2 regions of the Actinomadura sp. NPDC023710 genome follow, and region 1 is predicted to be linked to the other one. Evidence: riboswitches for the same ligand, from Rfam matches in the RefSeq annotation. Region 1 holds a riboswitch; the other holds the start of a gene.
The links. Region 1 has a riboswitch for thiamine pyrophosphate ahead of AB0H37_RS15695 (cytosine permease). Riboswitches for the same ligand answer to the same signal wherever they lie in the genome.
Positions count from the first base shown of each region.

Region 2: linked by a shared signal. The riboswitch ahead of thiC (phosphomethylpyrimidine synthase ThiC) and the one ahead of AB0H37_RS15695 (cytosine permease) in region 1 are both predicted to bind thiamine pyrophosphate.

Region 1 covers NZ_JBFAGB010000012.1:1,452-8,789, forward strand. The annotation lists gene AB0H37_RS15660 (heavy metal translocating P-type ATPase) at 1-875, opposite strand, end outside; gene AB0H37_RS15665 (hypothetical protein) at 908-1,885, opposite strand; gene AB0H37_RS15670 (heavy-metal-associated domain-containing protein) at 1,948-2,154, opposite strand; gene AB0H37_RS15675 (DNA-formamidopyrimidine glycosylase family protein) at 2,352-3,215, shown strand; gene AB0H37_RS15680 (hypothetical protein) at 3,302-4,147, shown strand; gene AB0H37_RS15685 (SSI family serine proteinase inhibitor) at 4,274-4,615, opposite strand; gene AB0H37_RS15690 (rhodanese-like domain-containing protein) at 4,783-5,118, shown strand; TPP riboswitch at 5,193-5,309, shown strand; gene AB0H37_RS15695 (cytosine permease) at 5,302-6,648, shown strand; gene AB0H37_RS15700 (PAS domain-containing protein) at 6,713-7,338, shown strand, end outside.
Region 2 covers NZ_JBFAGB010000020.1:53,696-61,033, forward strand. The annotation lists gene AB0H37_RS23250 (hypothetical protein) at 31-171, shown strand; gene AB0H37_RS23255 (metallophosphoesterase) at 198-1,034, shown strand; gene AB0H37_RS23260 (TetR/AcrR family transcriptional regulator) at 1,042-1,623, opposite strand; gene thiC (phosphomethylpyrimidine synthase ThiC) at 1,832-3,598, opposite strand; TPP riboswitch at 3,594-3,707, opposite strand; gene AB0H37_RS23270 (hypothetical protein) at 3,758-4,753, opposite strand; gene AB0H37_RS23275 (histidine kinase) at 4,932-6,095, shown strand; gene AB0H37_RS23280 (CDP-alcohol phosphatidyltransferase family protein) at 6,226-6,909, shown strand; gene AB0H37_RS23285 (mannose-1-phosphate guanyltransferase) at 6,906-7,338, shown strand, end outside.

The DNA of each region.
Region 1 (7,338 bases):
GTCAGCATGGACGCGTCCACGGCGGACGAGCCCTCCTCGACCGTCCCGTCCGTGGCGATCTTCTCGCCGGGACGGACGACGAACAGGTCGCCCGCGGCGAGCCGGTCGACCGGGATCCGCTCCTCGCGCCCGTCCCGGACGACCGAGACCTCCTTGGCGCCGAGCTCCAGCAGGGCCCGCAGCGCGGCCCCCGCGCGGCGCTTGGAGCGCGTCTCGAAGTACCGCCCGGCGAGGATGAACATGATCACGCCGGAGGCGGCCTCCAGGTAGATGTTCATCGACCCGTCCGAGCGGGTCATGGAGAACTCGAACCCGTGCTTGATGCCCAGCTCGCCCGCGGTGCCGAAGAACAGCGCCCACAGCGACCACGCGAACGCGGCCAGCGTGCCGAGCGAGATCAGCGTGTCCATGGTCGCCGCGCCGTGCCGCAGGTTGACCGCCGCGGCCCGGTGGAACGGCCAGCCCGCGTACACGACGACCGGGGCGGCGAGCGTCAGCGACAGCCACTGCCACGCCTCGAACTGGATCGCCGGGATCATCGCCATCGCGATCACCGGGACCGACAGCACCACCGCGGTGACCAGCCGCTGCCGCAGCGGGCGCAGTTCGTCGGCCGGCTCCGGGGCGGCGTCCTCGGCGGCCTTCGGCGGGGCGGGGAGGGCGGCGGAGTAGCCCGCCTTCTCGACCGTGGCGACCAGCTCCTCGGGCGACACCCCCGACCCGAACTCGACCCTGGCCTTCTCGGTGGCGTAGTTGACCGTGGCGGTCACGCCGTCCAGCTTGTTGAGCTTCCGCTCGATGCGGTTGGCGCACGACGCGCACGTCATACCGCCGATCGCCAGCTCGATACGCCCGGACACAGCGTCCGTGCTCATCGCGTCCTCCTCTGCTTCGATCGTGCGGAACGTCAGTGGGTGTGGGGTTGGTCGTCGTGCCCCTGCTCGGGCTCCTCGCCCTGCTCCTGGACGGGGACGTGCCCGGCGTGCACCGTGAACTCGGCCGTGCGGACCTTGCCGTCGTGCTTGAAGTCCAGGTACAGGCGGTACGCGCCGGAGCTGGGCGCCTCGGCGAAGAACGTGATGCCGGGACCGGGCCTGGTCTCGCCGTCACCGGGCTCCCCGTCCGGGTGGACGTGGAGGTAGGCCAGGTCGCCCTGCCGCAGAGCGACGAGGTGCCCGTAGGCCTCCAGGTACGGCTGCAGGTCGGTGACCGGCTCGCCGTCCTTGCTCACGGCGAGGGTCAGCTCGGTGGACCTGCCGGGAGTGAGGCCCCCGGTGAGCCGCACCTCGTAGCCGTCCACCTTCGCGACCTGCTCGGGCTTGGGCAGCGGGGCCGGGCGCAGGTCGCCGGGGACGAACACGTCCGTGCCGAGCGTGATCTGCCGCTTCGCGCCGGCCGGCTGGATGTCGGTGAAGAACCGGTACACGCCGGGCTTGGCCAGCGTGATCGGGACGGTCCAGACGCCGCCCCCGGCCTCGGTCGGGTGCAGGTGCTGGAAGCCGGACAGGTCGCGCCGCGCCACGATCAGGTGCAGGCGCTTGCCGTGCAGCGGCGTGAACCCGGTGACGGGCCTGCCGTCCGGTCCGTTGATCGTGAACCGGAAGTCCGTCTTCTTGCCGGAGTCGAGGACGGTCCGCTCCGGGGCCAGCGTGAAGCCGTCCTCCGACACCTGGAGCCCGCCCGGCGCGTGGGACGCCGTGCCTTCGTGGCCTCCGGCGCCGTGCCCGCCGCCCTCGCCCGCACCGCCGTGGCCCCCGCCGTTCTGATGGGACGCCATCTCCGCCGTGCCGCCGACGGGACCGACGATCTTGCCGACGCCAGCGGCGCCGCCGAAGACGACCGCCACACCCACGGCGTAGGCCCCTAGCCTGGTCGCGCTGTTCATGCCGTTCACTCCGCTCGATGTTCCGAGGGACGCACCCCGCCCGGGGGCGAGGCGCGGTCCGCTCATGAGGTCAGCTGGTATCCGGCCTCCTCGACGGCGTCCTTGACCCGGGCGTCGTCGAGGGGGGTTTCGCTGGTGACGGTGACCCTGCCGGACTGGAGGTCGACGTCCACGCCGGTCACACCGGTGATCTGCTCGACCTCCTCGGTCACCGAGCTCACGCAGTGGCCGCAGGTCATCCCGCTGACGGTGTAGGTGGCGGTGCTCATCGGCGTCTCCTTCGCTTATTACCCCTGGGGGGTATCTCGTCGGCCTCATGCTGCCATAACCGGACACCTGTGACAACCCCTAGGGGGTATGGGTGATTCCGAGATCCGGGTCACACCGGCCCCAGGGTTTTCCACAGGTGTCCACAGGGCTGTGGACGAACGTTCCGGCGGCGCTGCTCTTCGCGGATACTGAAGCCATGCCTGAGCTACCTGAAGTGGAGGCGCTGGCGGGGTTCCTGCGGGAGCGCGCGGTCGGCCATGCCGTCGCCCGTGTCGATGTTCTCGCCATCTCCGCGCTGAAGACCTACGACCCGCCGGTGACCGCGCTCGGCGGGCTGACCGTCACCGGCGCGGCCCGGCACGGCAAGTTCCTCGACCTGGACGTCGACGGGCTGCACCTCGTCGTCCATCTCGCCCGCGCCGGCTGGCTGCGCTGGCGCGACGAGATCCCGGTCAAGCCCGTCCGGCCCGGGGGGAAGAACCCGCTCGCCCTGCGCGTGCACCTGGACGACGGCTCGGGCTTCGACCTCACCGAGGCCGGCACCAAGAAGGGGCTCGCCGTCTACGTCGTCCGCGACCCCGACGACGTGCCCGGCGTGGCGTCCCTCGGCCCCGACCCGCTGGACGAGTCGTTCACCACCGCGGCCCTGGCCGGGATCGTCAACGGCAAGCGCGGCCAGATCAAGGGCCTGCTGCGCGACCAGAAGGTGATCGCCGGGATCGGCAACGCCTACTCCGACGAGGTGCTGCACGTCGCCAGGATGTCCCCGTTCAAGATCGCTTCCTCGCTGACCGAGGAGGACGTCGCCGTCCTGCACGAGGCGATCGTCACCACGCTGCGGGACGCGGTGGAGCGCTCGCGCGGCCTCGAAGCGCAGGACCTCAAGGGCGAGAAGAAGACCGGCCTGCGGGTGCACGGGCGCGCCGGGCAGAAATGCCCGGTGTGCGGGGACACGGTCCGCGAGGTGTCGTTCGCCGACTCCGCGCTCCAGTACTGCCCCACCTGCCAGACGGGCGGCAAGCCGCTCGCCGACCGCCGCATGTCCCGCCTCCTCAAGTAGCGCCGGGCGAATCCGGCCGTGGGCCGGAGGGCCCGGGCGTATCCTGTCGCGCGTCGACTGCGGTGATCGCGTTCTCAGGAGCCGCCATGGGATACCCCCCACCCCCACCCTTCCCGCCCGGCGGCCCTGGTCACGGCGCCCCGCCGCCGCCCTACGGCGCGCCTCCGCCCGCTCCGCCGTACCCGCCTCAGGGCCCGCCTCCCGGCTACGGCCGTCCGCCGCAGGCGCCCGGTTACCCGGCACCCCAGCAGGGCGGTTACCCGGCACCGCAGCAGGGCGGCTACCCCATGCCGCAGCATCCGCAGCACCACCAGCCGCCGCCGCAGCAGCCCGCCGACCTGTACGGGTCGCCGATCCTCGTCTACGACCAGCCGGCGCAGTTCTTCTCCACCGAGGCGAACTACACGATCTGGAGCCCGCAGGGGCAGCCCGCGGCGTACGTCCGGGAGGAGGGTGTGAGCGGCGCGAAGAAGGCCCTGCGCGTCATGAACCAGGGCAGCCAGACCAAGGCCGAGCGCAAGCTGTCGATCTTCCGTCCGGACGGCATGCCGTACTTCCTGTTCCACAAGCCGTACGGGTTCATGGGCACGCCCCGGATGCAGATCCTGACCCCGCACGGCGGGCTGGTCGGGCACCTGCGCAAGCGGGCGATGCGCGGCTGGGAGATCCTCGACCCGCACGAGCGGCAGATCGGCTACTACGAGCTGCTGAGCGGCCGGATCACCGACTGGCAGCAGCAGGAGCTCGCCCGCATCCAGCGCGGCTTCGACGGGATGGGCGAGTTCCTCTCCCAGGTGTTCACCGGGGCCGACCGCTACGTCCTGCGCATGCACGTCCAGTTGCAGGAGCCGATGCGCACGCTCGTGCTGGCCTGCCCGCTGGCGTTCGACACCGCCGTCTCCCAGAACCGCAGCATCGGCGGCTGGCTCTGACCGGCGGCCGCACGCGCAGTGAGACGGGTCAGGCCCCGGCGGGCGCCGGGGCCTGGCCTTCGGGTCGTGAACGGAGCCGGAACGGGGATGGCTCGTCCGGATGGATCGAGATGGGTCGGGACGGGGTCAGCGGACCTTCGGGACGTTCCCGAAGACCGGGCCGATCTGGCTCCAGCGGTGCAGCTGGCAGCCGTCGTCGCGGGTGAACGTGGTGTCGATCTGCTTGCCCTGCCAGGTGCCCTTGACCGTGGCGATCTCCGGACCGCCGTAGATCTTGGTGCACATCTGGTCCTTGGGGACGGGTGTGAAGGGTTCCTTGACCTTGGTGAGCGCCGCGCAGGCGCCCGCCGCCTCGGGATGGTCGCCGCCGGGCGGGTCGCAGGTCAGCCGCCAGGTCTTGGCGGGCGCCTCCTTGGAGGCCTTGACCTGCACGGTCAGCGTGTCCGCCGGTGAGCCGGACGGCTGCACGGATGTCGTGCCCGAAGGTGCTCCGGCGGAGTTTCCGTTTGCCTGTTCGTCGCCGCAGGCGGCCGTGGACAGGAGCATGGCCAGCCCGGGCGCTGCCAAAAGGAGCGTCCGATACCGCATGCGTGATTCGACGCAGGGGGGCTTCGCGCGGTTCCATGGGGGGTGTGATGAATTTCGGGGAAGACGTACCGGCCGTGGTCGCCGCGGACGTTCCGCAGGACGGCTACCTGCTGGACGTCCGGGAACAGGACGAGTGGGACGCGGGCCACGCGCCCGCGGCGGTCCACATCCCCATGCGCCAGCTCGGCGACCGCGCGGGGGAGGTCCCGCGCGACCGGGAGGTCTATGTGATCTGCCGGTCCGGGGCACGGTCCGCGCAGGTCACGTCCGCCTTGAACCAGGCGGGGTGGCTGGCGAGGAACGTCGACGACGGCATGCACGGGTGGGCCGAGGCCGGGCGCCCGATGGAGGGTGCGGGGGACGGCCCGCCCTACGTCGCGTGATCTAACGGATGTTGTGTGATCTGACCCGGATGCCCTCTTTTAGGGCGTGACGGGCGGTTGTACGATCGGGCCTGACCGATAACCGCGGGAGCTCGGGCCACAGCCGGGCTGAGAGGGCGGCCTCCAAGGCGTCGCCGACCGCATGAACCTGTCCGGGTAATGCCGGCGTAGGGAGCGTGTCCCGTGACGTCCGATGTCGACAAGCGCCCTCAGGGCGAGCGCGCCCGCGACGAGGTCCCGTACACCCTCGACGAGCCGGCCCCCAAGGTCCTCGGATTCTGGGACCAGAGCGCCTTCTGGGGGAACCTCGGCGTCAGCCTTCTGGCCTTCTCCGGCGCCTACACCGTCCTCGCGCCGGACGCCGACGGCCGGCCGACGATCTCGATCATGGCGGGCATCGTCGCGATGGCCGTCGGGACGATCCTCGGCGGGCTGATGCTCGGCCTCGCCGCCGTGCCGGGCGCGCGCACCGGGCAGCCCGCAATGGTGCTGCTGCGCGGCCTGTTCGGCGCGAAGCTGTCGTACGCGCCGACCGTCCTCAACATCGCCCAGCTCGTCGGGTGGGGCACCTTCGAGCTGATCGTCATCGCCGACGCCGCCCGCGAGCTGTGGGACGGCGTCCCGCGCTGGGGCTACGTGGTCGCCGCCGGCGCGGTCACGACCGTGCTGACGGTCTGGCCGCTCGGCTCGGTGCGGTTGCTGCGCCGCTACGTGACCGTCGCGGTGGCGATCGCGCTCGTGTACTTCTACGTCCGGCTCGTCCGGGAGCCGCTGCCCGACCTGACGCAGGGCTCGTGGGGCGGGTTCTGGCTCGGCGCGGACGCCGCGCTCGCCGTGTCGATCTCCTGGGTCCCGGTCGCCGCCGACTACACCCGGCACGCGCGCACCGAGCGCGGGGCGTTCGGCGCCGCGGCCGTCGGCTACTCCGTCACGCAGATCGTCGCCTACGTCCTCGGGCTGCTCGCGCTGGCGCTGGTCGCGGGCGACTCGGGCAAGATCTTCGACCCGTTCCTCGGCGCCTCGCTGGGCGTGGTGTTCTTCGCGGTGTTCGTGCTGCGGGAGGCCGACCAGTCGTTCGCCGACACCTACTCCACCGCGGTGTCGATCCAGAACCTGTTCCCCCGGGCCGACCGCCGGGTGCTGAGCGTCGCGCTCGGCATCGGCATCACCGTGCTCGCGCTGGTCCTGGACATCGGCGACTACGCCGGCTTCCTGTCACTGATCGGATCGGTGTTCGTGCCGATGCTCGGCGTCCTCGCCGCCGACTTCTTCCTCGGCCGCCGCCGGGCGGGCGGCTGGGACGTCTCGCGGACCGCGCCGTCCCGCTGGGGCATGATCGCGGCATGGGCGATCGGGTTCGTCGTCTACCAGCTCGTCAACCCGGGCACGGTCGCCCGCTGGACCGCGTTCTGGTCGGACGTCCGGGACGCGCTGCACGTCACGCCGCAGACGTGGATGAGCGCCTCGCTGCTGTCGTTCCTGGTCGCAGGGGTCGCGGCCCTGCTCATCGGCAGGCTTACCAGACGGTAAGGTTTGGGTCGAAAGCAAGTTTCGGCGCAAGTTGCCCGGCGGCAGGCCGGAGTGCGGTGGCACGATGACAGACGTGTATCAGCACGTGCACGATCCGATCGCGCGGGCCGTCATCGAGAGCGCCGCCGACGCGATCGTAGCCGTGGACCAGCGGCACCGGGTCACCGTGTGGAACCCGGCGGCCGAGCGCATGTTCGGCTGGACCGCCGAGGAGGTGCTCGGCCGGGTCCCGCCGATCGTCCCCGACGAGCTGAAGGCCGAGCACAACGCCGTCCAGGAGCGGCTCCTCACCCGGCCCGGCGGCGAGGGCGACGGCGACGGCGGGCAGATCTCGATCGCCACCCGCCGCTTCCACCGCGGCGGACGGCTCATCGACGTCCGCATCGACACGAGCCTGCTGAAGGATCCGAGCGGCACGCTGCTCGGCTGGGTCGGGGTGTACCACCCGGTCGAGGACGACGAGATCGTCCAGCACCGCATGACCGAGCGGGCCCGGCTCGTCCGGCGGCTGAACGACATCGTCGCCGACCTCGGCGCCGAGCTCGACCTCGCCGTCGTGCTCGACCGGATCACCGCCGCGCTCATCGAGCTCACCGGCGCCGACGCCGGCGGCTTCGTCAAGATCGAGGGCGATCGGCTGCGGCTGGTCAGCATGTCCGGGCTGCCGGAGCGGATGCGCGGCCGGTGCGC
Region 2 (7,338 bases), on a different contig from region 1:
GTCACGCTCATGGGAGCAGCACGCCCCAGCATGACCGAGGAGGGCCTGGCCGAGTTCTTCGAGGCATACATCCGCCTGCCACACGAGCACGCGCACCGCCGGGAGGACGCGCCGCCCGGCGCGCGTCCCGTCCACATCCGCCTGTTCACCCTTCCCGCCGGCGACGGCTGAGCGGCGGTGGGGCTTACGATCGCGGGATGGGCGGCGTCTACGCGATCAGCGACCTGCACGTGGGGTTCCCGGAGAACCGCGCGTTCGTCGAGGGCCTGCGGCCCGCGTCCGAGGACGACTGGCTGATCGTTGCGGGCGACGTCGGCGAGCGCTTCGCCGACGTCGAGTGGACGCTGCGCACCCTCGGCGAGCGCTTCGCCAGGGTGGTGTGGGTGCCAGGCAACCACGAACTGTGGACCGTCAAGGGCGACCCCGTGCAGTTGCGCGGCGAGGCCCGCTACCGCCGGCTCGTCGACATGTGCCGCGGCCTGGGCGTGCTGACCCCCGAGGACCCCTATCCCGTCTGGGACGGCCCGGACGGCGCCGTCACGGTGGCGCCGCTGTTCATCCTGTACGACTACACGTTCCGGCCGGACGGGACGTCCAGCAAGGAAGAGGCCCTCAAGGCCGCGCACGAGGCCGGCGTCGTCTGCACTGACGAGGTCTACCTGCATCCCGACCCGTATCCCGGCCGGGACGCCTGGTGCGACGCCAGGATCGCCTACACCGAGCGGCGCCTGTCCGACCTGGAGCCGGGGACGCGGACCGTGCTCGTCAACCACTGGCCGCTCGTCCGCGAGCCCACCCGCGTCCTCTGGTACCCCGAGTTCGCCCAGTGGTGCGGCACCGAGCGCACCGCCGACTGGCACAGCCGGTTCGGCGCGGTGTCCGTCGTCTACGGGCACCTGCACATTCCCCGGACGATCTGGACCGGCGGCGTCCCGCACATCGAGGTGTCGGTCGGGTACCCGCGCGAGTGGCGCCGGCGGGCCGACGCGCCGCGCGGCCCCCGCCGCGTCCTGCCCGCCCCCGAGGCGGACTGACCGGGTCCTAGCGGGCCGCGCCCGGCGCCACGCCGGTGGCGGCGAGCGCCAGCAGCCGGGCGGCGGCGTCCGGGTCCCGCTCGGCGACCGTCGCGATCGCGCCCGCCAGCCTCAGCACGTCGCCGAACGCCGCGTCGGCGGGCGCGTCCCCGGCGCGCTGCGCGCGGGCGAGCAGCGCCTCGCCCGCCTCGGACATCGCCGCGCGGGAGCCGGAGGGGTCGAGCCGGGGGTCGCGCAGCGACACCATCGCCGAGGCCGCCATGCCGGGGAACGCGGTGATCTCCGAGACGAACGTCCGCAGCCAGGCCAGCAGGGCCTCGTCGGGGGAGGGGGAGTCCAGCAGGTCGCGGGCGGCCGAGGCCAGCCCCGTGTAGACGTCGGCGAGCAGGGCCTCCAGGAGGTCCTGGCGGGTGGGGAAGTGGCGGTAGAGCGTGCCGATGCCGACACCCGCGAGCCGCGCGACGCCTTCGAGCGAGGCGCCCGCCCCCTGGCGCTGGAAGGTCTCCCGCGCCGCGGCGAGCAGCCGCGCGCGGTTGCGGCGCACGTCGGCCCGCACCGGGCGCGCCTTCGGCGTGTCGTCGCTGGTCACGTGGGTCGTCGATCCTTCCCGGGTGGAACGGGCCTGCGGCGATCGGGAGGATCCGCGGCTTTTGGAACGGTCCCTCGATCCTATCCGCGCCGTTGCCCCGGCCTGCGCCCGGACGCGCCGGACGCGCCCGGACACGGACCGGGCCCGCCGCGCACGGTGCACGGCGGGCCCTGTGCTCTTCCCGGCGTTCCTGTGGTGCTGCGGCCGGTCAGGCGTCGGCGGACGAGACCGGGAGGTTCACCCGGCCGCCGGCGGCCCTGAACTCCTCGGCCTTCTCCCGCATCCCCGCGGCGAGGGCCTCCCCGTCGGCGAGGCCGCGCTCGGCCGCGAACCGCCGCACGTCCTGCGTGATCTTCATGGAGCAGAAGTGCGGGCCGCACATCGAGCAGAAGTGCGCGGTCTTCGCCGGCGCCGCCGGCAGCGTCGCGTCATGGAAGGCGCGGGCGGTGCCGGGGTCCAGGGACAGGTTGAACTGGTCCTCCCAGCGGAAGTCGAACCGCGCCTCCGACAGCGCGTCGTCCCACGCCTGCGCGCCCGGATGGCCCTTGGCGAGATCGGCGGCGTGCGCGGCGATCTTGTAGGCGATCACGCCGGCCTTGACGTCCTCGCGGTCCGGCAGCCCGAGATGCTCCTTCGGCGTGACGTAGCAGAGCATCGCGGTGCCGTGCCAGCCGATCATCGCGGCGCCGATCGCCGAGGTGATGTGGTCGTAGCCGGGCGCGATGTCGGTGGTCAGCGGCCCGAGCGTGTAGAACGGCGCGCCGTCGCACCACTCCTGCTGCAGGTCCACGTTCTCCTTGATCTTGTGCATCGGGACGTGCCCGGGGCCCTCGTTCATCACCTGGTTGCCGAACCGCGCCGCGATCCGCGTCAGGTCGCCCTGGGTGCGCAGCTCGGCGAACTGGGCCTCGTCGTTGGCGTCCGCGACGGAGCCGGGACGCAGCCCGTCCCCGAGCGACCAGGTCACGTCGTAGGCGGCGAAGATCTCGCAGAGCTCCTCGAAGCGGGTGTAGAGGAAGTTCTCCTCGTGGTGCGCCAGGCACCAGGCCGCCATGATCGATCCGCCCCGCGACACGATCCCCGTCTTGCGCCGTGCCGTCAGCGGCACGTAGGACAGCAGCACCCCGGCGTGGACGGTCATGTAGTCCACGCCCTGCTCCGCCTGCTCGATGACGGTGTCGCGGAAGACCTCGTAGGTGAGTTCCGCCGGGTCGCCGCCGACCTTCTCCACCGCCTGGTACAGCGGGACGGTCCCGACCGGCACGGGCGAGTTGCGCAGGATCCACTCGCGCGTGGTGTGGATGTCGCGGCCGGTCGACAGGTCCATGATCGTGTCGGCGCCCCAGCGGGTCGCCCACGTCATCTTCTCGACCTCGTCCTCGATCGAGGACGCGACGGCCGAGTTGCCGATGTTGGCGTTGACCTTGACCAGGAAGTCGCGCCCGATGACCATCGGCTCGATCTCGGGATGGTTGACGTTGGCGGGCAGCACCGCGCGGCCGGCGGCCAGCGCGTCCCGGACGAACTCCGGGGCCACGCCCTCGCGCAGCGCGGCGAACTCCATCTCCGGCGTGATCTCCCCGCGCCGCGCGTAGGCGCGCTGGGTCACCGCGCCGCCGGTGGCGCGCCGCGGCCGCCGCGGCAGGACGCCCTCGCCGTCGGCCTGGGGGAGGCGGTCTCCCCCGCCCGCGGGGACGGCAGGGGCCGGGGACCGGCGCCCGTCGTCCTCGGGGCGCGCCGCCCGGCCCTGGTAGGGGGCGGTGTCGCCGCGCTCGGCGATCCAGGACTCCCGCAGCGGCGGCAGCCCCCTGCGCACGTCGGTCTCCTGCTCGGGATCGGTGGACGGCCCGGACGTGTCGTACAGGACGACGACGTCGCCGTTGGTCAGCGGCACCTCCCGCATCGGGACCCGGATCTCCGGGCGCGAGCCCTGGAGGTAGGTCTTGCGGGCAGCTGGAACCACAGGTTCGGTCATGACGACTCGATCTCTCCCTACGCCGGCATTACCCGGTCAGGTTCATGCGGTCAGCGGCCGTCCCAGCCGCTATCTCAGCCCGGTACGCCGGGCCCCCGCGATCTGTCGCCCACGACGTTAACCCGCGCGGCCCCGCTTGCCGCAACCGCCGTCCATGGGCTAGAACGCGCCCGCGCGGATCGCGACGGGCAGGGCGAGGGCCAGGGTGCGGAGGGGGTCCGGGGCGGACGGCGACCGCTCCAACTCCATCCGGGCCTCAGCGCCGTCGCCGTCGCCGATGCGCAGCGTGGCTGAGTGCCGGCCGTCGATGCCGGTGACGACGTGGCCGTCGCCGGTCGCGCGGGTGCTGCCGAGGAGCATCCCGCCGGCGGTGTGGAAGGACGGCTCGCGCCGGCCGCGCAGGAATCCGAGGGGGCGGCCGTCCGCGTCGAGGACGCGCACGCGGTCGCGGCCCGGCAGCCGGGACGGGCCCCGGAACACCAGCAGCGCGGCGGCGTGGGGGTCGCACAGCACGATGGTCCGCCCGCCGCGCCGGCCGCTGGCCACGGCGAGGACCGCGCCGCCGCGCCGGTCGCGGTACCGGCCCCTGCCGTCCACGACCAGGTGGCGGGCCTGGGCCAGGGCGCCGTCCGCGGGCGGCGGCACCTCCTCGCCCTCATCGTCGACGACGCGCCAGGCGGCGCCGAGGATGCCCGTGGTCGCGGTCCGGACGGCCGGGAGCCATCCGGACGGGAGCGACCCGCCGGCGAGCAGCGCCACCGCGTTCCCGTCGACCTCGGCGACGGCCGCGGCGACCGGCGCCTGCTCCGGGTCGAGCCAGAGCGTCCATACCGGGTCGCCGACGGGCCACCTGATCCCTACCGCGTCCACGGCTCCGGCCGGGACGGCCGCCACCCGCCTGCCGCGGCGGAGGACCACCCCCTCCTCGCCGATGCTCACGATGAGGCGGGTCCGGTGGAGCCGGGCCGCCCAGAGGACGGCGGCGAGGGCGGCGAGCAGGCAGCCGCCGCCGCAGGGCGGCAGGATCTGGCGGGCCTTGTCCGGATCGAGGATTCCGGTGCCGGGGCGGGTCGCCAGGACGAGGGCCGCGCCGGCCGCGAGCGCGGCGAGAAGGGCGCGGAACGGCCATCGGTAGGCTCGCGCGCCGAGCGTCATCCGGAGTCCGGGCGAGGGGACGGCAGGCGGGGGGACGGACAACTGTCGGCCCTTCGTGACGGGGTCTGCAGAACTATAGGGCGGGCCTCCGGCCCCGCAGGCGCCGCCGGGAAAGATCATTCGCGTGGGCGCGGGCCGCGGTGCGCGGATCACGCGAGTGGGGGAGAATGAGCGCGTGGTGACGGTGCCCCGGGGCGATGTGACGGTGAGGGACGCCCTGGCGGCGTCGGCGCTCGCGGGGGCGGCGGCGGCCGCCGCCGTGCTGTGGCCGGGCGTCCGGGCACTGGACGCGCCGGGCGTGCTGCTGCTGGTGGCGGCGCACGTCCCGCTCGCAGTGATCCGGCGGTGGCCGGCCCCGGGCCTGCTGGCGCTGGTGGCCCTGGTGCTGCCCTACCACCTGGCGCAGTACCAGCACCACGCGCTGGTGCCCGCCGAGGTGATCGCGCTGTTCGCCTACGCGGTGCTCGGGCGCCGGGTGCGGATCGTCCTCGGCGTCGTCGCGTCCCTGCTCGGCGTCTGCGTGGTCGGCATGGCGATGCGGGCGGGGGGCGGCTCCCTGCGCGAGCAGATCGCGGTCATCGAGGCCGTGGTGTCGGTCGTCATCGCCGTCCAGGTGTGGCGGGTGCACCGGGCGCGGCTCGCGACGATCACCGAGCGGGCCGAGCGGGCCGAGCGCACGCGGGAGGAGGAGGCGCGGCGGCGGGTCGCCGAGGAGCGCCTGCGGATCGCCCGCGACCTGCACGACCTCCTCGCCCACAGCATCACCCTGATCGGCGTGCAGGCCGGCGCCGCGGCCCACCTCGCGCGCGGGGACCGGCCGCTCGACCGGGAGGAGCTGGCCGACGCGCTCGCCTCCATCGCCTCGACGTGCCGGGACGCGCGGACCGAGCTGCGCGGCACGCTCCAGGTCCTGCGCGGTACCGACGTCGGCACCCCCGGGACGCTGCCGGGGCCCCGCGCCGTCGCCGGCCTCGTGGACGCGGCGCGCAGCAGCGGGATCGACATCGACCTGCGGGACGGGGACGTCGGGACGCTGCCCCCGGAGACGGGGGTCGCCGCGTACCGGATCGTCCAGGAGGCCCTGACCAACGTGGTCAAGCACGCCGATGCGAAGCGCGCGACGGTGAGCCTGGCACGCGACGGCGGGGGGCTCGTCGTCCGGGTCGCCGACGACGGCGGGGGGCCGTCCGGCGGACCGCCCGAGGGGTTCGGGATCCTCGGAATGATCGAGCGGGCGCGCAGCGTGGGCGGGACGTTGGACGCGGGTCCGGGCGAGTCCGGCGGGTTCGTCGTCACCGCCTTCCTCCCGCTCGTGGACGCCGTCGCCCCGCGCCAGGCGTGACGTGCGCCCGGCGGAATCCGGTGGCACCCGTTAGCCGGGAACCTCCCGACTCCGACGCGGACACCGCCGGGGGGCTTTCCACCCCTTACGGATAGGGTCAGGATCAAGGGGACCAGGGGAGGCAACGTCGGTGAGCACTTTGCAGGAGGCCCCGCAGGACCGGATCTTGACGGTGCCGAACGTCCTGAGCCTCACCCGGCTCCTGGGCGTCCCGCTGTTCCTGTGGCTCGTCCTGATCGAGGCGGACTGGTGGGCGCTCGGCCTGCTGGTGTTCGCGGGCCTGTCGGACTGGCTGGACGGGAAGCTGGCGCGGGCGTTCAACCAGACGAGCAAGCTCGGCATGGTCCTCGACCCGGCCGCCGACCGCCTCTACATCCTGGCCACGCTCGTCGGGCTCACCATCCGCGACATCATCCCGCTGTGGCTGGTGCTCGCGCTCGTCGCCCGCGAGGTGGCGATCCTGCCGATCGCGCCGATCGTGCGGCGGCTCGGATACGGCGGCACGCTGCCCGTGCACTTCATCGGCAAGGCGGCGACGATGTGCCTGCTGTACTCCTTCCCGCTGCTGCTGCTCGGCGACCACGACGGCGGCGCGGGCACCGCGGCGCGGGTCGTCGGATGGGCCTTCGCCGGCTGGGGGACCGCCCTGTACTGGTGGGCGGCCGTCCTCTACTGGGTGCAGACGCGGCAACTGCTGCTGGCCGGCCGCGCCTCACCGCCCCCGGCCTCCGGGCCGGGCCCCGCGTCCAGGACGGGCGATCCGGGCGCGGAACCGCCGGCCGGCGACCAGAAGGGAGCTGAGACCCCCCGATGAAGGCCGTCGTGATGGCGGGAGGCGAGGGGACGCGGCTGCGTCCGATGACCGCCAACCAGCCGAAGCCGCTGCTGCCGCTCGTCAACCGGCCGATCATGGAGCACGTGCTGCGGCTGCTGAAGAAGCACGGGTTCGGCGAGACCGTCGTCACCGTCCAGTTCCTGGCCGCGCTGATCCGCAACTACTTCGGCGACGGCGAGGAGCTCGGCATGTCGCTGAGCTACGCGACCGAGGAGGTCCCGCTCGGCACCGCCGGCAGCGTCAAGAACGCCGAGGAGGCGCTGCGCGACGACCGCTTCCTGGTGATCTCGGGGGACGCGCTCACCGACATCGACCTGACCGACATGGTGCGGTTCCACGAGGAGAACGACGCCCTCGTCACCATCGGGCTCAAGCGCGTCCCGAACCCCCTGGAGTTCGGGATCATCA